Regions from separate parts of the Citrobacter werkmanii genome, predicted to be linked through region 3. Evidence: predicted binding sites of a transcription regulator. Region 3 holds the regulator's gene; each other region holds the start of a gene.
The links. Region 3 encodes LexA, which represses DNA repair genes until DNA is damaged. Its sites were predicted from a motif close to TNCTGTATGTACATACAGNA; they were not measured.
Positions count from the first base shown of each region.

Region 1: mutH (DNA mismatch repair endonuclease MutH) is a predicted target of LexA. The motif match lies at 2,169-2,188, and genes of this name have one in related genera.
Region 2: uvrB (excinuclease ABC subunit UvrB) is a predicted target of LexA. The motif match lies at 1,589-1,608, and genes of this name have one in related genera.

Region 1 is NZ_CP044101.1:4,174,347-4,179,665, forward strand. Features, by position in the region: gene ptsP (phosphoenolpyruvate--protein phosphotransferase) at 1-1,190, opposite strand, end outside; gene rppH (RNA pyrophosphohydrolase) at 1,203-1,733, opposite strand; gene mutH (DNA mismatch repair endonuclease MutH) at 2,418-3,113, shown strand; gene FOB24_RS20560 (TerC family protein) at 3,189-3,902, shown strand; gene ygdR (lipoprotein YgdR) at 4,048-4,266, shown strand; gene FOB24_RS20570 (NADP(H)-dependent aldo-keto reductase) at 4,373-5,319, shown strand, end outside.
Region 2 is NZ_CP044101.1:1,858,431-1,863,749, forward strand. Features, by position in the region: gene bioC (malonyl-ACP O-methyltransferase BioC) at 1-373, shown strand, start outside; gene bioD (dethiobiotin synthase) at 366-1,064, shown strand; gene uvrB (excinuclease ABC subunit UvrB) at 1,682-3,703, shown strand; gene yvcK (uridine diphosphate-N-acetylglucosamine-binding protein YvcK) at 3,796-4,704, opposite strand; molybdenum cofactor riboswitch at 4,994-5,139, shown strand; gene moaA (GTP 3',8-cyclase MoaA) at 5,127-5,319, shown strand, end outside.
Region 3 is NZ_CP044101.1:538,594-543,912, reverse strand. Features, by position in the region: gene FOB24_RS03290 (cupin domain-containing protein) at 1-2, opposite strand, end outside; gene zur (zinc uptake transcriptional repressor Zur) at 117-635, shown strand; gene FOB24_RS03280 (CsbD family protein) at 677-886, opposite strand; gene dinF (MATE family efflux transporter DinF) at 1,018-2,343, opposite strand; gene lexA (transcriptional repressor LexA) at 2,475-3,083, opposite strand; gene FOB24_RS03265 (diacylglycerol kinase) at 3,194-3,562, opposite strand; gene plsB (glycerol-3-phosphate 1-O-acyltransferase PlsB) at 3,734-5,319, shown strand, end outside.

The DNA.
Region 1 (5,319 bases), 1.3 Mb from region 3:
GGATCGACCAGCACTTCGCCACGATAACCATCCACCACCAACGTTCGACGGTGTAGTACTGACGGCTGGATATCAGCCCCCATGACGGTCGGAATACCCAGCGCACGCACCATAATCGCCGCATGAGAGTTGGCTGCGCCGTCCCGGACAACCACGCCGACTAACCGGTCCTGGGGAAGTTCCGCCAGCGTCGTAGCGGAAAGCTCATCCGCCACCAGCACAAAACGTTCCGGCCAGGCATTCGGTCCCTGGATCGAGTCGTCAAGATGGAACAGCAGACGCTGGCCCAGCGCGCGTAAATCTCCGGCCCGCTCTTTGAGATAGTTATCGCTCAGCGCGGCAAACTGTTCGGCAAATTTTTCGATGATCGTTTTAACGGCCCACTCAGCCACCGAGCCGTTATCCACTTCCGCAAACAGTTCGCGGCGCAGACGGGTATCGGAAAGCAGGTGCGAGTAGAGATCAAAGATCGCCGCCGTTTCTTTCTGCGCCCCGGCGGTAAAGCGTTTGCTGTAACGGCGGAATTCGTTCGCCGCCTCTTCCAGCGCGCCGGTCAGCCGCTCGCGTTCAAGCACCGGGTCCAGCGTTGAAGCCTGATAGACCTGCTCCATCAGCGGTAGCGTTGCATCCTGCCAGCCTTCGGCAATGGCTACGCCGGGAGCGGCAGGCAATGCACGGATACGCGTTTGCCGGTATTGGCCGAACAGTGCGTTCAGTTGTGACTGGGAAAGTATGGCCGCCATTTGCGTGGCGAGCGTCACCAGGAAAGACTCTTCGCTTTCGTCGTACTGACGTAATTCACGCTGCTGCACCACCAGCACACCTAACAGCTGACGACGCTGAATAATCGGTACGCCTAAGAACGCACGAAAGCGCTCTTCTTTTACCGAAGGGATGTATTTAAAGCTGGGATGTTTTTGCGCATCGGCGAGGTTGATAGGTTCCGCCAGCCTGCCAACCAGGCCAACGATACCTTCATCAAACGCGAGTGCGACGGTGCGACCACGTGGTTTTTTCAGACCTCGTGTCGCCATGAGGTAATAACAACGTCGGTCGTGATCGGCCAGATAGACCGAGCAGACCTCTGTATCCATCGCAAGACAGATGTCGGTAACCAGTATATTGAGCGCCTCATTAAGACGCGGAGCACTGGCCACCTTTTCGACTATTTCGCGCAGGCGGGTGAGCATAATTTGCGTAGCTTAACCTCTTTTACGTCTGTACGCAGGTGCGCTTTGCGGTTTAGGAGTGCTCTCCTGAAGCGCCATGACAACACTTGCGAATTCTTTCATCACCCTGCGATAGACATCGCGTTTAAATGACACCACCTGTCGAACCGGATACCAGTAACTCACCCAGCGCCAGCCGTCGAACTCAGGTGTACTGCTGGTTTGCATATTAATTTCAGCATCGCTGCTGACCAATTGCAGAAGAAACCATTTTTGTTTCTGGCCGATACAAACCGGCTTTGTGTCCCAACGCACCAAACGTTTCGGTAACTTGTAACGCAACCAGTTACGAGTAGAAGCAAGGATCCGTACATCTTTACGGCTGAGACCCACTTCTTCAAAGAGTTCCCGGTACATCGCCTGCTCTGCCGTCTCTCCTGCGTTTATCCCACCTTGTGGGAATTGCCAGGAGTGCTGACCAAATCGCCGGGCCCACATGACCTGCCCCTGGCGGTTACAAATTACTATCCCTACATTCGGGCGGTAGCCATCGTCATCAATCACCGGACTACCTCAACATAAACCTTATATACAAACGATTGTTTCACACTCCTGAGAGGCGGTAAACCACTCTGTTAAGGGTGCGATATTCTAATAACAATTGAATAACTCACAGCGAAGCCCAGAGTTATAAACAGAAGAAGGGCATTCAGGGCGATTTTATTCACCTTTTCTGTGGATATAGTTGTGAAGAAGTACGGAATTACTATGGGAAAACCCAGAACAGTCCGAATAAGACATTCGTCACATATAAAAAATAGTCTTATTTATTCATTAAGTTAAAAACGATCGGCACCAACGCACACACATAAATGTGATGTGTATCACGCACACGATCTTCACGCTGATGAAAGATCGACCAGCGTTGGTTTTATCCACAGATTATGCCAATAAGTTAGGCACAATTTGTGTAAAAATTCGATTTTCGTCGCACGTCAAGGCTGTAAATTGAAACAGTAGTGGGGGTTTTTCACAGTTATCCCATCTTTCTGTGGATAACATGGTGTAAGATCCTGTTCATTGTCAGTGACCAGAATTGGAAAACCCGCATTGCTGTTGCGCAACTGCGCGCGTGTGAATATAAAAACCAATATAAATCATATAATTGAATAAAGCATGTGGAAAAAGATAAACTCTGTCCACACGGTATAAAATCATTGCTCATTTTTTCACCTAAGGGTTAATCCGATGCCAGAACTCCATCCGCTACTTTCTCCACCTGACTCTGAAGCCCAATTGCTGACTCAGGCGCGGCAGCTTGCGGGCTACTCGTTGGGAGAATTGGCGACCATGGCGGGACTCGTCACCCCCAGGGATCTCAAGCGTGATAAAGGCTGGATTGGCGTCCTACTGGAGATTTGGCTGGGTGCCAGCGCAGGCAGCAAGCCGGAGCAGGATTTTGCGGCGCTGGGCGTGGAGCTGAAAACGATCCCTGTGGACAGTCTTGGCAGACCGCTGGAAACCACCTTCGTATGCGTAGCGCCGTTAACTGGCAATACAGGCGTCACCTGGGAAACCAGCCATGTGCGGCACAAACTTAAACGCGTACTGTGGATCCCGGTAGAGGGAGAACGCAGTATTCCACTGGCTGAACGTCGCGTCGGCTCGCCCTTGCTCTGGAGCCCAAACGACGAAGAAGACCAGCAATTACGGTTGGACTGGGAAGAACTAATGGACATGATTGTGCTAGGCCACGTCGAACGCATCACCGCTCGCCATGGGGAAGTGTTACAACTGCGTCCCAAAGCCGCCAATGCCCGAGCGCTTACCGAAGCGATTGGCGCCCATGGCGAACCCATCCTGACCCTGCCGCGCGGGTTTTATCTGAAAAAGAACTTCACGCGCGCATTGCTTGAGCGGCATTTCTTATTCCAGCCGCAATAGGCACTGCCCGGCCTTTCACCCGCCGCGTTACGGGCCTATAATTACCGCTTCTTTTTTTTGGCAGGACTTTGCTCGATGTTATTTGCATGGATAACCGATCCTAACGCCTGGCTTGCGCTCGGTACGCTGACGCTGCTGGAGATCGTTCTTGGGATCGACAATATTATTTTCCTCTCTCTGGTTGTAGCCAAACTTCCGACAGCGCAACGCAATCATGCCCGACGTATTGGGCTGGCGGCAGCAATGATTATGCGTCTGGCGCTGCTGGCCTCTATCGCCTGGGTAACACGGCTGACAAACCCGTTGTTCGAGGTATTTGGCGAGGCGATTTCGGCGCGCGATCTGATCCTTCTGCTCGGCGGGTTGTTCCTGATCTGGAAAGCCAGTAAAGAGATCCACGAATCCATTGAAGGTGAGGAAGAGGGACTGAAAACCCGCGTCTCTTCATTCCTGGGCGCGATTGTGCAGATCATGTTGTTAGACATTATCTTCAGTCTGGATTCCGTAATTACAGCGGTAGGCTTGTCTGACCATCTGTTTATCATGATGGCGGCGGTGGTGATTGCCGTGGGCGTGATGATGTTTGCTGCTCGCCCAATTGGTGAGTTTGTCGATCGTCACCCTTCAGTGAAAATGCTGGCGCTCTCTTTCCTGATTCTGGTCGGTTTTACGCTAATTCTGGAAAGTTTCGACGTCCACGTTCCAAAAGGATACATCTATTTCGCCATGTTCTTCTCTATCGCGGTAGAGACACTGAACCTGTGGCGTAATAAAAAAAATCCGCTCTGATGAAATCTGTCGCTCCCCGCAAGGGGAGCGAATACCGCACCGTACCTACCTCTTCTCACAGTTTAAGATTTTACTGCTTTCGTCATGCATAACTTCGCGTTATTACTAAACTATTGTCAGACGCAGGCCATGAGAGGATAAGCAGATGAAAAAATGGGCAGTTTTGATTTCCGCCGTAGGACTGGCTTTTGTAGTTTCTGGGTGCAGCAGCGATTATGTAATGGCGACAAAAGATGGCCGGATGATCCTGACCGACGGAAAACCAGAGATTGACGACGATACCGGTCTGGTGAGCTACCACGATCAGCAAGGCAATGCGATGCAGATCAACCGCGACGATGTATCTCAAATCATTGAACGCTGATGGTTGAGGTCAGCAGCGCGCTGACCTTAACAATTTTACTTCCCTTTTTCTCTTCCCTCAGCCATTTTTATAATCCTTATGTTGTGATTATAAAAAGGAAACGGCTATGCAATATCACCGTATACCCCACAGCTCGCTGGAAGTCAGTACACTGGGGCTGGGCACAATGACGTTTGGTGAACAAAACAGCGAAGCCGACGCCCATGCACAGCTCGATTATGCCGTGGCACAAGGCATAAATTTGATCGACGTTGCCGAGATGTATCCGGTACCGCCGCGCCCTGAAACCCAGGGGCTCACCGAAACGTACGTGGGCAACTGGCTAGCCAAACACGGTAGCCGCGAAAAGCTAATCGTGGCGTCGAAGGTCAGTGGACCATCACGTAACAACGACAGCGGCATTCGACCGAATCAGGCGCTGGACCGTAAAAATATCCGTGAAGCGCTGCACGACAGCCTGAAAAGACTGCAAACCGATTACCTGGATCTGTATCAGGTTCACTGGCCGCAGCGCCCCACCAACTGCTTTGGTAAGTTAGGCTACAGCTGGACGGACTCCGCGCCGGTCGTCTCCCTGTTGGATACGCTGGACGCGCTGGCTGAGTTTCAGCGCGCGGGAAAAATTCGCTACATCGGCGTTTCCAATGAAACCGCGTTTGGTGTGATGCGTTATCTGCATCTGGCGGACAAACACGATCTGCCGCGCATCGCCACTATCCAGAATCCCTACAGCCTGCTGAACCGTAGCTATGAAGTTGGACTGGCAGAAGTCAGCCAGTACGAAGGGGTTGAACTACTGGCCTATTCTTGCCTGGGCTTCGGTACGCTAACCGGTAAGTATCTGAACGGCGCGAAGCCTGCCGGCGCACGTAATACGTTGTTTAGCCGTTTCACACGCTACAGCGGTGAGCAAACGCAAAAGGCCGTTGCAGCCTATGTGGATATCGCGAAACGCCATAATCTGGATCCTGCGCAAATGGCGCTGGCATTCGTGCGTCGTCAGCCGTTTGTCGCCAGCACCCTGCTGGGAGCAACGACGATGGAGCAGTTAAA
Region 2 (5,319 bases), 1.3 Mb from region 3:
GGTGGTGCGTCCTGGCGGGACGGTGGCGTTTAGTACCCTGGCGCAGGGTTCGATGCCGGAACTTCGTCAGGCCTGGCAGGCGGTTGACGATCGGGAGCACGCCAACCGTTTTTTGCCCGTGGCGCAACTGGAAAACGCCCTGTATGGCTGGGATGTTGAATACCAGTTTCATGCCGTCACGCTGTGGTTTGATGATGCGCTGAGCGCCATGCGTTCGCTAAAAGGCATTGGCGCGACGCATTTGCATGATGGGCGCGAGCAACGTGTGCTGACGCGCGCTCAGCTGCGCCAGCTACAGTTAGCCTGGCCCTGTCAGCAGGGGAAATATCCGCTGACCTACCATCTTTTTTTAGGAGTAATTCAACGTGGCTAAAACGTATTTTGTCACCGGGACAGATACCGAAGTCGGTAAAACTGTCGCCAGCTGCGCGCTGCTCCAGGCGGCGGGACAACTGGGGTTGCGCGCCGTTGGCTATAAGCCGGTGGCGTCAGGCAGTGAAATGACGGCTGATGGCCTGCGAAACAGCGATGCGTTGGCATTACAGCGCAATAGCGCTGTGACGGCGGACTATACGGCGATTAATCCCTACTGCTTCGCTGAACCTACCTCGCCGCATATCATCAGCGCCGACGAAGGTCGCCCCATTTTGGCCTCCGTGATGTCATCGGGTTTACGCACGCTTGAAGCGCAGGCTGACTGGGTACTGGTGGAGGGGGCTGGTGGATGGTTTACGCCGCTTTCGCCAACGCTGAGTTTTTCCGACTGGGTCAAAACAGAACAGTTGCCGGTGATTCTGGTGGTTGGCGTTAAGCTCGGCTGCATCAATCACGCCATTCTGACCGCCCAGGCGGTGCAGCAGGCCGGACTGACGCTTGCCGGATGGGTAGCCAATGATGTGACGCCGCCCGGCAAACGTCATGCGGAATACATGGCGACGCTGAAGCGCGTGATTCCGGCACCTTGGCTGGGGGAAATTCCCTGGCTGGCAGAAGATCCTGAGCAGGCATCGACCGGACGTTATCTCGATCTCAGCATTTTGTCTTTGACGGCATCAGCTGGTTGAATCGAGAGGGGAAATAACGCTGGTCGCTATTGCAGTAGGCGGACAAGAAAATGGTGAAAATGCGAGCAAGATCTCGGCTCTCCCTGGCCGCCTCGTTAGCTGATAAATATCAAAAAATAGCGATAATTTTTTTTTAGCCCAGCGGAAAAGAGAGTCAGGGTGTTTTTGCCAGGCTACAGTCCACACGGGCTGGAAGCAGTTATCCACTATTCCTGTGGATAACCTTGTGCATTAGGGTTAGAAAACACAATGTAAGCGAGAGAAGACGCGGCCTGCGACTAAATTGATGCGAAAGACGGCTTGAGAAAATAATCTTTAAATTACAGATAGTTAGATAAAAGCAATGGCTGTCGCAGAAGTGTCATGTGTTGCCATAAAACTTTCATCGGCTGGCTTGACAAATGTTAAAAAAGGCATTGGTTTGGGGATAACACATTTTTGCTGGTGTTTTATCTTGTCTGGGGGCAAATTTTGGCCTGCAGTCACGGCTATTTTGCGGGTGTAACAGAAATATTCTGGCGCGTTACTGTTTTTTCATCCAGTATATTTTACTGGCAAAATATACGACTGCGAGTAAAATTACACACCTGCCCGCCCATTGCTTCAGGTAGCTGCTCATGAGTAAACCGTTCAAACTAAATTCCGCTTTTAAACCCTCTGGCGATCAGCCTGAGGCGATACGTCGCCTGGAAGAAGGTCTGGAGGACGGTCTGGCGCATCAGACGCTGCTGGGGGTGACGGGATCGGGGAAAACATTCACCATCGCGAATGTGATTGCGGACCTACAGCGTCCTACCATGGTGCTGGCGCCTAACAAGACGCTTGCCGCGCAGCTATATGGCGAGATGAAAGAGTTCTTTCCGGAAAACGCGGTGGAATATTTTGTCTCCTACTACGACTATTATCAGCCGGAAGCTTACGTACCGAGTTCTGATACCTTCATCGAGAAGGATGCCTCGGTCAACGAACACATTGAGCAGATGCGTCTGTCGGCGACCAAAGCGCTACTGGAACGTCGGGATGTCGTTGTGGTGGCGTCGGTTTCCGCCATTTATGGTTTGGGCGACCCGGACCTGTATCTGAAAATGATGCTGCATCTGACGGTGGGGATGATCATTGACCAGCGCGCGATCCTGCGTCGTCTGGCGGAGCTGCAATATACCCGTAACGATCAGGCATTCCAGCGCGGGACCTTCCGCGTGCGCGGTGAAGTTATCGACATTTTCCCGGCTGAATCCGACGACATTGCGCTGCGCGTGGAACTGTTCGATGAGGAAGTCGAGCGTTTGTCGCTGTTTGACCCGCTTACCGGGCAGGTTGAATCGACCATTTCCCGCTATACCATCTACCCGAAAACGCACTACGTCACGCCGCGCGAACGTATCGTGCAGGCGATGGAAGAAATTAAAGTCGAGCTGGCAGACCGCCGTAAAAATCTGCTGGCGAATAACAAGTTGCTGGAAGAGCAGCGCTTAAGCCAGCGTACACAGTTCGATCTGGAAATGATGAACGAGCTGGGTTATTGCTCGGGGATTGAAAACTATTCCCGCTATCTGTCCGGACGCGGTCCAGGCGAGCCGCCGCCGACGTTGTTTGATTACCTGCCGGCTGATGGTCTGCTGGTAGTGGATGAATCCCACGTCACTATCCCGCAAATTGGCGGTATGTACCGTGGCGACCGGGCGCGTAAAGAGACCCTGGTCGAATACGGATTCCGTTTGCCCTCGGCGCTGGATAACCGTCCGCTTAAATTTGAAGAGTTCGAGGCACTGGCTCCGCAGACCATCTACGTCTCGGCGACGCCGGGGAACTATGAGCTGGAGAAATCCGGTGATGACGTGGTTGATCAGGTAGTACGACCGACCGGCCTGCTGGATCCGGTGATAGAAGTGCGTCCGGTGGCGACACAGGTTGACGATCTGCTGTCGGAGATCCGCACGCGTGCGGCGATTAACGAACGTGTGCTGGTCACCACGCTTACCAAACGCATGGCGGAAGACCTCACCGAATACCTCGAAGAGCACGGCGAGCGGGTGCGTTATCTGCACTCAGACATCGATACCGTGGAACGTATGGAAATCATTCGTGACCTGCGCCTGGGCGAGTTTGACGTGCTGGTGGGTATCAACCTGTTACGTGAGGGGCTGGACATGCCTGAGGTCTCGCTGGTGGCGATTCTGGACGCAGACAAAGAAGGGTTCCTGCGCTCTGAACGCTCACTTATCCAGACCATCGGTCGCGCGGCGCGTAACATCAACGGCAAGGCTATACTCTACGGCGATAAAATTACCGCCTCGATGGCCAGGGCGATTGGTGAAACTGAACGTCGTCGCGAGAAGCAGCAGCGCTATAACGAAGAGCACGGTATTACGCCGCAGGGGCTGAACAAGAAAGTGGTCGATATTTTGGCGCTGGGTCAGAATATTGCGAAGACCAAGGCGAAGGGCAAAGGGAAGTCACGTGCGGGTGCGAAGTCTGACGTTGTGGAACTGGATATGACGCCAAAAGCCCTGCAGCAAAAGATTCACGAGTTGGAAGGGCAGATGATGCAGCATGCGCAGAATCTCGAATTTGAAGAGGCTGCGACGATCCGCGATCAGTTGCATCAGTTGCGCGAGTTATTTATTGCGGCATCGTAATCCTGTGCCGGATGCGGGGTAACCCCCTTATCCGGCTTACGGGGTGCTTGCGTTTGTTGGCCTGACAAGCGCAGCGCATCAGGCAAATCCACTCAGCCTAATGCCTGTACCGCTTTCTCCAGCGCGCTGTGCAGCAGCTGACGATCATGACGGTACGGAATATCGCTGGCTTCCAGCACTTCCTGAATCACAATGCGGTCGGTAACGGCGGAAACATCTACTTTCGGGCCGACAACCACCGCGTCAATCACTTTTTTGCCAACGTACTGTTCGATGATTGCCAGCTTATCGTTAAGCGTCAGGCTGGCTGCTGGCAGGCTTAATTCGCGACCCAGATTGCCAATGTAGACCATCCTGGCGGGTGTACGCCGTAATGCCTGCGCCAGTTCGTCGAGCAGCAGGATCGGCATCAGGCTGGTATAAAAACTGCCTGGTCCTATCAGAATCAAATCCGCTTCGGCGATTGCCTCAACCGCTTCTCGCGTGGTAGGGACTTTTGGCGACAGCATCAGTTCCTGAGGTGGGATAGTGAGCTGATCGATATTCACTTCGCCATAGACTTCATGCCCCTGATCATCAATAGCCATCAGATCCACCGGCAGCTCTGACATCGGAATTAAATGCGCATCCACCTTCAGCAGGTTGCGAATTAAATTTATGGCTTCCAGAGGCCGCACGCTGAGGTGATCGAGCGCCTTTAACATTAAATTTCCGAGGTTATGTCCGGAAAGCTCGCCATTACCGCCAAAACGGTATTCAAACATAGCGGATGCAACGCTGGGTTGGGTAATTAACTGGTTCAGACAGTTACGCATGTCACCCCAGGCGATGCCGCCTTCAGAACGACGAATACGCCCCGTGGAGCCGCCATTATCGGTGGTGGTGACGATACCCGTCAGTCGTGAACCTAAAGGGGAAAGTGAGGAGAGAACGCGTCCTAATCCATGCCCTCCGCCGAGAGCGACAACGCGATCTAAATCTGCCAGCGTGCGAGTGCGCATAGAGTTTCCTGATATCAATTGATCGGCGCTACAGTACCGTAAATAGCGTGTTTTCAGCAATTATCCAGTTGGCATTTGCCGAAATTAATTTTCGGCGATCTACCCCTTTCTGACGACATGCACCTGACAGCAAGATGATGTATATCAATGCAAAACTGTGGTTTTTGCTTATTCTGTAGCGAAATTGCACGATCATGTCGCTATATATGTATTTATACAGCGTAAGTGTGCTTGGCATTATCGCCATTTACACGCTAGTATCGGCATAACCACTACGTACTCAAAGTATGATGAGTATAAACACTCTAGCCTCTGCACCTGGGTCAAATGATACGGTGCTTTGGCCGTGGCAATGCTCGAACGAGATTGTCACCAGGGCGCAGGAAGAAATGACTGCGTCTCCCGTATTTGGAAAGGTGTACATGGGCTCTCAACTTACCGATGCTTTCGCGCGTAAGTTTTACTACTTACGTTTGTCGATTACCGATGTGTGTAACTTTCGTTGCACCTACTGCCTGCCGGATGGCTATAAGCCCGGCGGAGTCACCAATAACGGCTTTTTGACCGTTGATGAAATTCGCCGCGTCACCCGTGCGTTCGCCAGTCTGGGGACGG
Region 3 (5,319 bases):
ATGTGGATTCTCCAGAATACGATGCGTCAGGTATAGCACACGGCGGCGGATCTCGGCGTTTTAAGCAGAACATGATAAAGTAAGGGATTAACCTTTCACACAAATCGAGGCGCCAAATGGACAAAACCACCACGCAGGAGTTATTGGCTCAAGCTGAAAAACTCTGTGCGCAACGCAACGTGCGGCTAACGCCACAGCGCCTCGAAGTGCTGCGCCTGATGAGCCTGCAGGAAGGCGCTATTAGCGCTTATGACCTGCTCGACCTGCTACGGGAAACCGAGCCGCAGGCCAAGCCACCGACCGTTTATCGTGCGCTCGATTTTCTGCTGGAACAAGGTTTTGTACATAAAGTGGAATCGACCAACAGCTACGTGCTGTGTCACCTGTTCGATCAACCGACCCACAGTTCTGCGATGTTTATTTGCGATCGCTGTGGCGTGGTAAAAGAAGAGTGTGCGGAAGGTGTGGAAGACATCATGCATATGCTGGCGGCAAAAATGGGTTTTGCTCTGCGGCATAACGTGATTGAAGCTCACGGGCTGTGCCCGGCATGCGTGGAGGTTGAAGCCTGTCGCCATCCAGGCGAATGTCAGCATGACCACTCAATTCTGGTGAAAAAGAAAGTCGGTCGCTAAGCCAGAGAGCGTACATCCTTGTACTCTCAGGAGGGGACTAATTACCAGCGGTAATCATTGCGGGTTTCCCAGTCAGTGACTTCTTTCTCCGCCTGATCTTTTGCATAACCGTAACGCTCCTGGACTTTACCGACCAGTTGGTCACGTTTGCCTTCAATGACCGTCATATCATCGTCGGTCAGTTTGCCCCATTGCTCTTTCACTTTACCTTTGAACTGTTTCCAGTTGCCGCCGACTTCGTCTTTATTCATCATCAAATCCTCATCGTTAGGTTGTGAATAGCCAGAGTATCTCGTCCAACTCCGCTATCTTTTCTGCTGGACGTGAGAATAAGTGTAGTCACTGATTCGGCATTCGATTCACTATTCAGAATTTTTAACCGTCAGGCTTCAACAAACCACGTCCCGTTGCGCCAGTGACGCCTCCAGATAAAGGCCAGTGAAAGCCCGCGCAGGGCGAGAAACACGGTGAGTGCCAGCCACAAACCGTGGTTACCCAGCAGCGGTAAAGCCAGTAACGTTAATGCGAATCCCACGGCGGCAACGGCCATGCTGTTGCGCATTTCTGCAGCCCGTGTTGCGCCAATAAACATACCGTCCAGCAAATAACACCAGACGCCAACCAGCGGCAAAATCACCTGCCAGATAAGATAGCGATCGGCCAGCAGTTGAATCTGCGGGAGCGAGGTTAGCAACGCTATAATGTGCTCGCCAAACAGGGCATAAACCAGCGAAAACAGAATCGCCACAAGACCGGACTGTCGACAGGCTGCGCGCCAGACATCCAGTAACTGGCTGCCATCCCGTGCGCCATAGGCCTGACCAGAATGCGCTTCAACGGCGTAGGCAAACCCGTCCAGCGCGTAGGCGGTAAAGGTCAGCAGGGTCATCAGAACGGCATTTACCGCAATGATATCGCTCCCCAGGCGCGCGCCCAGCACCGTAATGGCACCAAAACAGAGCTGCAGCAACAGCGAGCGCAGCATAATGTCACGGTTAAGCGCCAGTAAGCGGCGGAAATTGCCACGCCAGGCCTGTTTCAACATTGCCAGCGAAATTCCGCGCATATGCAGGACTTTGCGTACCATTAACAGACCGATCAGCAAGGTGGCATATTCGGCGGTGACCGTCGCCAGCGCCGCGCCCTGCACGTTCATATGCAGGCCCATCACCAGCCATAAGTCGAGCACAATATTGAGAACATTACCGACAATCAGCAGGATAACCGGCGCCCGCGCATACTGAACGCCAAGCAGCCAGCCGAGCAGCACCAGATTCGCCAGAGACGCGGGTGCGCTTAACCAACGGATTTCCAGGAAACGTCGGGCCTGCTCCAGTACCGCTTCACTTCCCCCGACAATATGCAGAGCCAGATCGATAATCGGCGTACGAAACAGTGCGATAAGCAGCCCCGCCCCCAGCGCCAGCATTAGCGGTTGCACCAGCGCACGCGCCAGTGCCTGCGGATCTTTCGCGCCAAATGCCTGGGCGGTAAGACCTGTGGTGCTCATACGTAAAAAAAGCAGCAGCATAAAGAGAAAACTGGTCGCGGTGGCGCCAACGGCAACGCCGCCAAGATAGACCGGACTATCCAGATGACCAATGACCGCGGTATCGACCAATCCCAGCAAGGGAACGGTGATATTGGAGAAGATCATCGGTAAGGCAAGACGCCAGAGTGCTTTGTCGGAGGAGGTAAAGAAAGGCATGAAATGGAGCCTGAAAAGAAGTTAGAGGTACTGGAAGATGTTGCCCTGGCCCGGTAAGCGCAGCGCCACCGGGCGAGTTGCCGGATGGCGACGCAAACGTCTTATCCGGCCTACAGGGACTCAACAGAGTATTACAGCCATTCCCCGTTACGAATGACGCCTACCGCCAGCCCTTCAATAGTGAAGTTTTGCTCGCGCAGGTCGACCACAATGGGTTTGAATTCGCTGTTTTCTGGCAGGAGTTCAACCTTGTTGCCCTGTTTTTTCAGGCGCTTCACCGTCACTTCGTCGTCAATGCGTGCGACAACAACCTGACCGTTACGCACATCCTGTGTTTTATGCACGGCCAGCAAATCACCGTCCATAATCCCGATGTCTTTCATCGACATACCGCTGACGCGCAGCAGAAAATCGGCGTTCGGTTTGAACAGTGAAGGATCGACCTGATAATGGCCTTCGATGTGTTGCTGCGCCAGAAGTGGCTCACCTGCCGCAACGCGACCGACAAGCGGTAAACCTTCTTCTTCTTCCTGCAACAGACGAATACCACGCGATGCGCCGGATACAATTTCCAGCACGCCTTTACGCGCCAGCGCTTTCAGATGTTCTTCAGCAGCGTTTGGGGAACGGAACCCCAAACGCTGCGCGATCTCCGCACGCGTCGGTGGCATACCTGTCTGGCTAATGTGATCTCTAATAAGATCAAACACCTCTTGCTGCCTGGCCGTTAACGCTTTCATTCCGCCCCCTGGGTGTATATACAGTTATGCTGTGAGTATATACAGCTAAAGGTGATTTTGGAACCGCAAACTGCGCAAAAAAACAGGAGAATGATGAAGTTGTGGAATCTTTATCGCAAATGCGACCACAACAGGATGCCCCAGGTGATCAAGGCGACAAAAATCGACAGCAATACCGCCGCCGACCCCATGTCTTTCGCACGACCAGACAGTTCGTGGTACTCGGAACCGATACGATCAACCACCGCCTCAATCGCACTATTGAGGATTTCAACGATCATCACCAGCATCACGGAACCAATCAGCAACACGCGCGTAATGGCGTCGACGTCCAGCCAGCAGGCGATGGCAACGCCTAGCAGAACGGCAACGCTTTCCTGACGAAATGCCGCCTCATTAATCCATGCGGCGCGAAAACCTTTCCAGGAATAGCCTGCAGCTTTGATAATTCGGGTGAATCCAGTGGTATTATTGGCCATCAAAAAGAACCTTTTTACATTATTAGCGTCAATGTCATTGTAACGTTACCCCGTTTGTTTCAGGGTGTGGCAAAGCAGCGCGAAGTATGACCGGATACACCAGAAATTCACTAAACTTTCTGATATCCTTGCAGCGCATTTGCATTATTAACCAGAGGCTTTACATCGTTTATGTCCGGCTGGCCACGAATTTACTACAAATTACTGAATTTACCATTAAGCGTACTGGTAAAAAGCAAGTCTATTCCGGCGGAACCCGCACCGGAATTGGGGCTCGATACTTCTCGCCCCATTATGTACGTCCTACCGTACAACTCCAAAGCAGACTTGCTGACGCTGCGCGCCCAATGTCTGGCGCACGATCTCCCGGATCCCCTGGAACCGCTGGAGATAGACGGAACTCTACTGCCGCGCTACGTGTTTATTCACGGCGGCCCACGTGTCTTCACCTATTACACGCCAAAAGAAGAGTCTATTAAGCTGTTCCATAACTACCTCGACTTGCATCGCAGCAATCCAGACCTGGATGTGCAGATGGTGCCGGTTTCGGTAATGTTTGGCCGTGCGCCTGGACGTGAAAAAGGCGAGGTCAACCCGCCGCTGCGTATGCTGAACGGCGTACAAAAATTCTTTGCTGTGTCCTGGCTGGGTCGCGACAGCTTTGTCCGCTTCTCCCCGTCGGTTTCCCTGCGTCGCATGGCGGATGAACACGGTACAGATAAAATTATCGCCCAGAAGCTGGCGCGCGTAGCGCGTATGCACTTTGCTCGCCAGCGCCTGGCCGCAGTCGGTCCGCGCCTCCCTGCCCGTCAGGATCTGTTTAACAAGCTGTTGGCCTCAAAAGCTATCGCGCGCGCGGTAGAAGATGAAGCGCGCAGTAAAAAAATCTCCCACGAAAAAGCGCAGCAAAATGCGATAGCGCTGATGGAAGAGATTGCCGCCAACTTCTCCTACGAGATGATCCGTCTGACAGACCGTATTCTGGGCTTTACCTGGAACCGTCTGTATCAGGGGATTAACGTTCATAATGCAGAGCGTGTACGCCAGTTGGCGCACGATGGCCACGAAATCGTCTATGTTCCGTGCCACCGCAGCCATATGGACTATATGCTGCTGTCGTACGTGCTGTATCATCAGGGTCTGGTTCCGCCGCACATCGCGGCAGGCATCAACCTGAATTTCTGGCCAGCAGGTCCGATCTTCCGCCGCCTGGGCGCGTTCTTTATTCGTCGTACCTTCAAGGGCAACAAGCTTTATTCCACCGTTTTCCGCGAATACCTGGGCGAGTTGTTCAGCCGCGGCTACTCGGTTGAGTACTTTGTCGAAGGCGGTCGTTCACGTACTGGTCGTTTGCTCGACCCGAAAACCGGCACGCTGTCGATGACCATTCAGGCGATGCTGCGCGGCGGTACGCGTCCGATTACCCTCGTACCGATCTACATCGGCTACGAGCACGTCATGGAAGTGGGCACGTATGCGAAAGAACTGCGGGGCGCGACGAAAGAGAAAGAGAGCCTGCCGCAAATGCTGCGTGGCTTAAGCAAGCTGCGTAATCTGGGTCAGGGTTACGTTAACTTTGGCGAGCCGATGCCGTTGATGACTTACCTCAACCAGCACGTGCCGGAGTGGCGTGAATCTATCGATCCTATCGAGTCTATCCGTCCTGCCTGGCTGACGCCGACGGTAAATAACATTGCCGCCGATCTGATGGTACGCATTAACAACGCAGGCGCGGCCAACGCCATGAACCTGTGCTG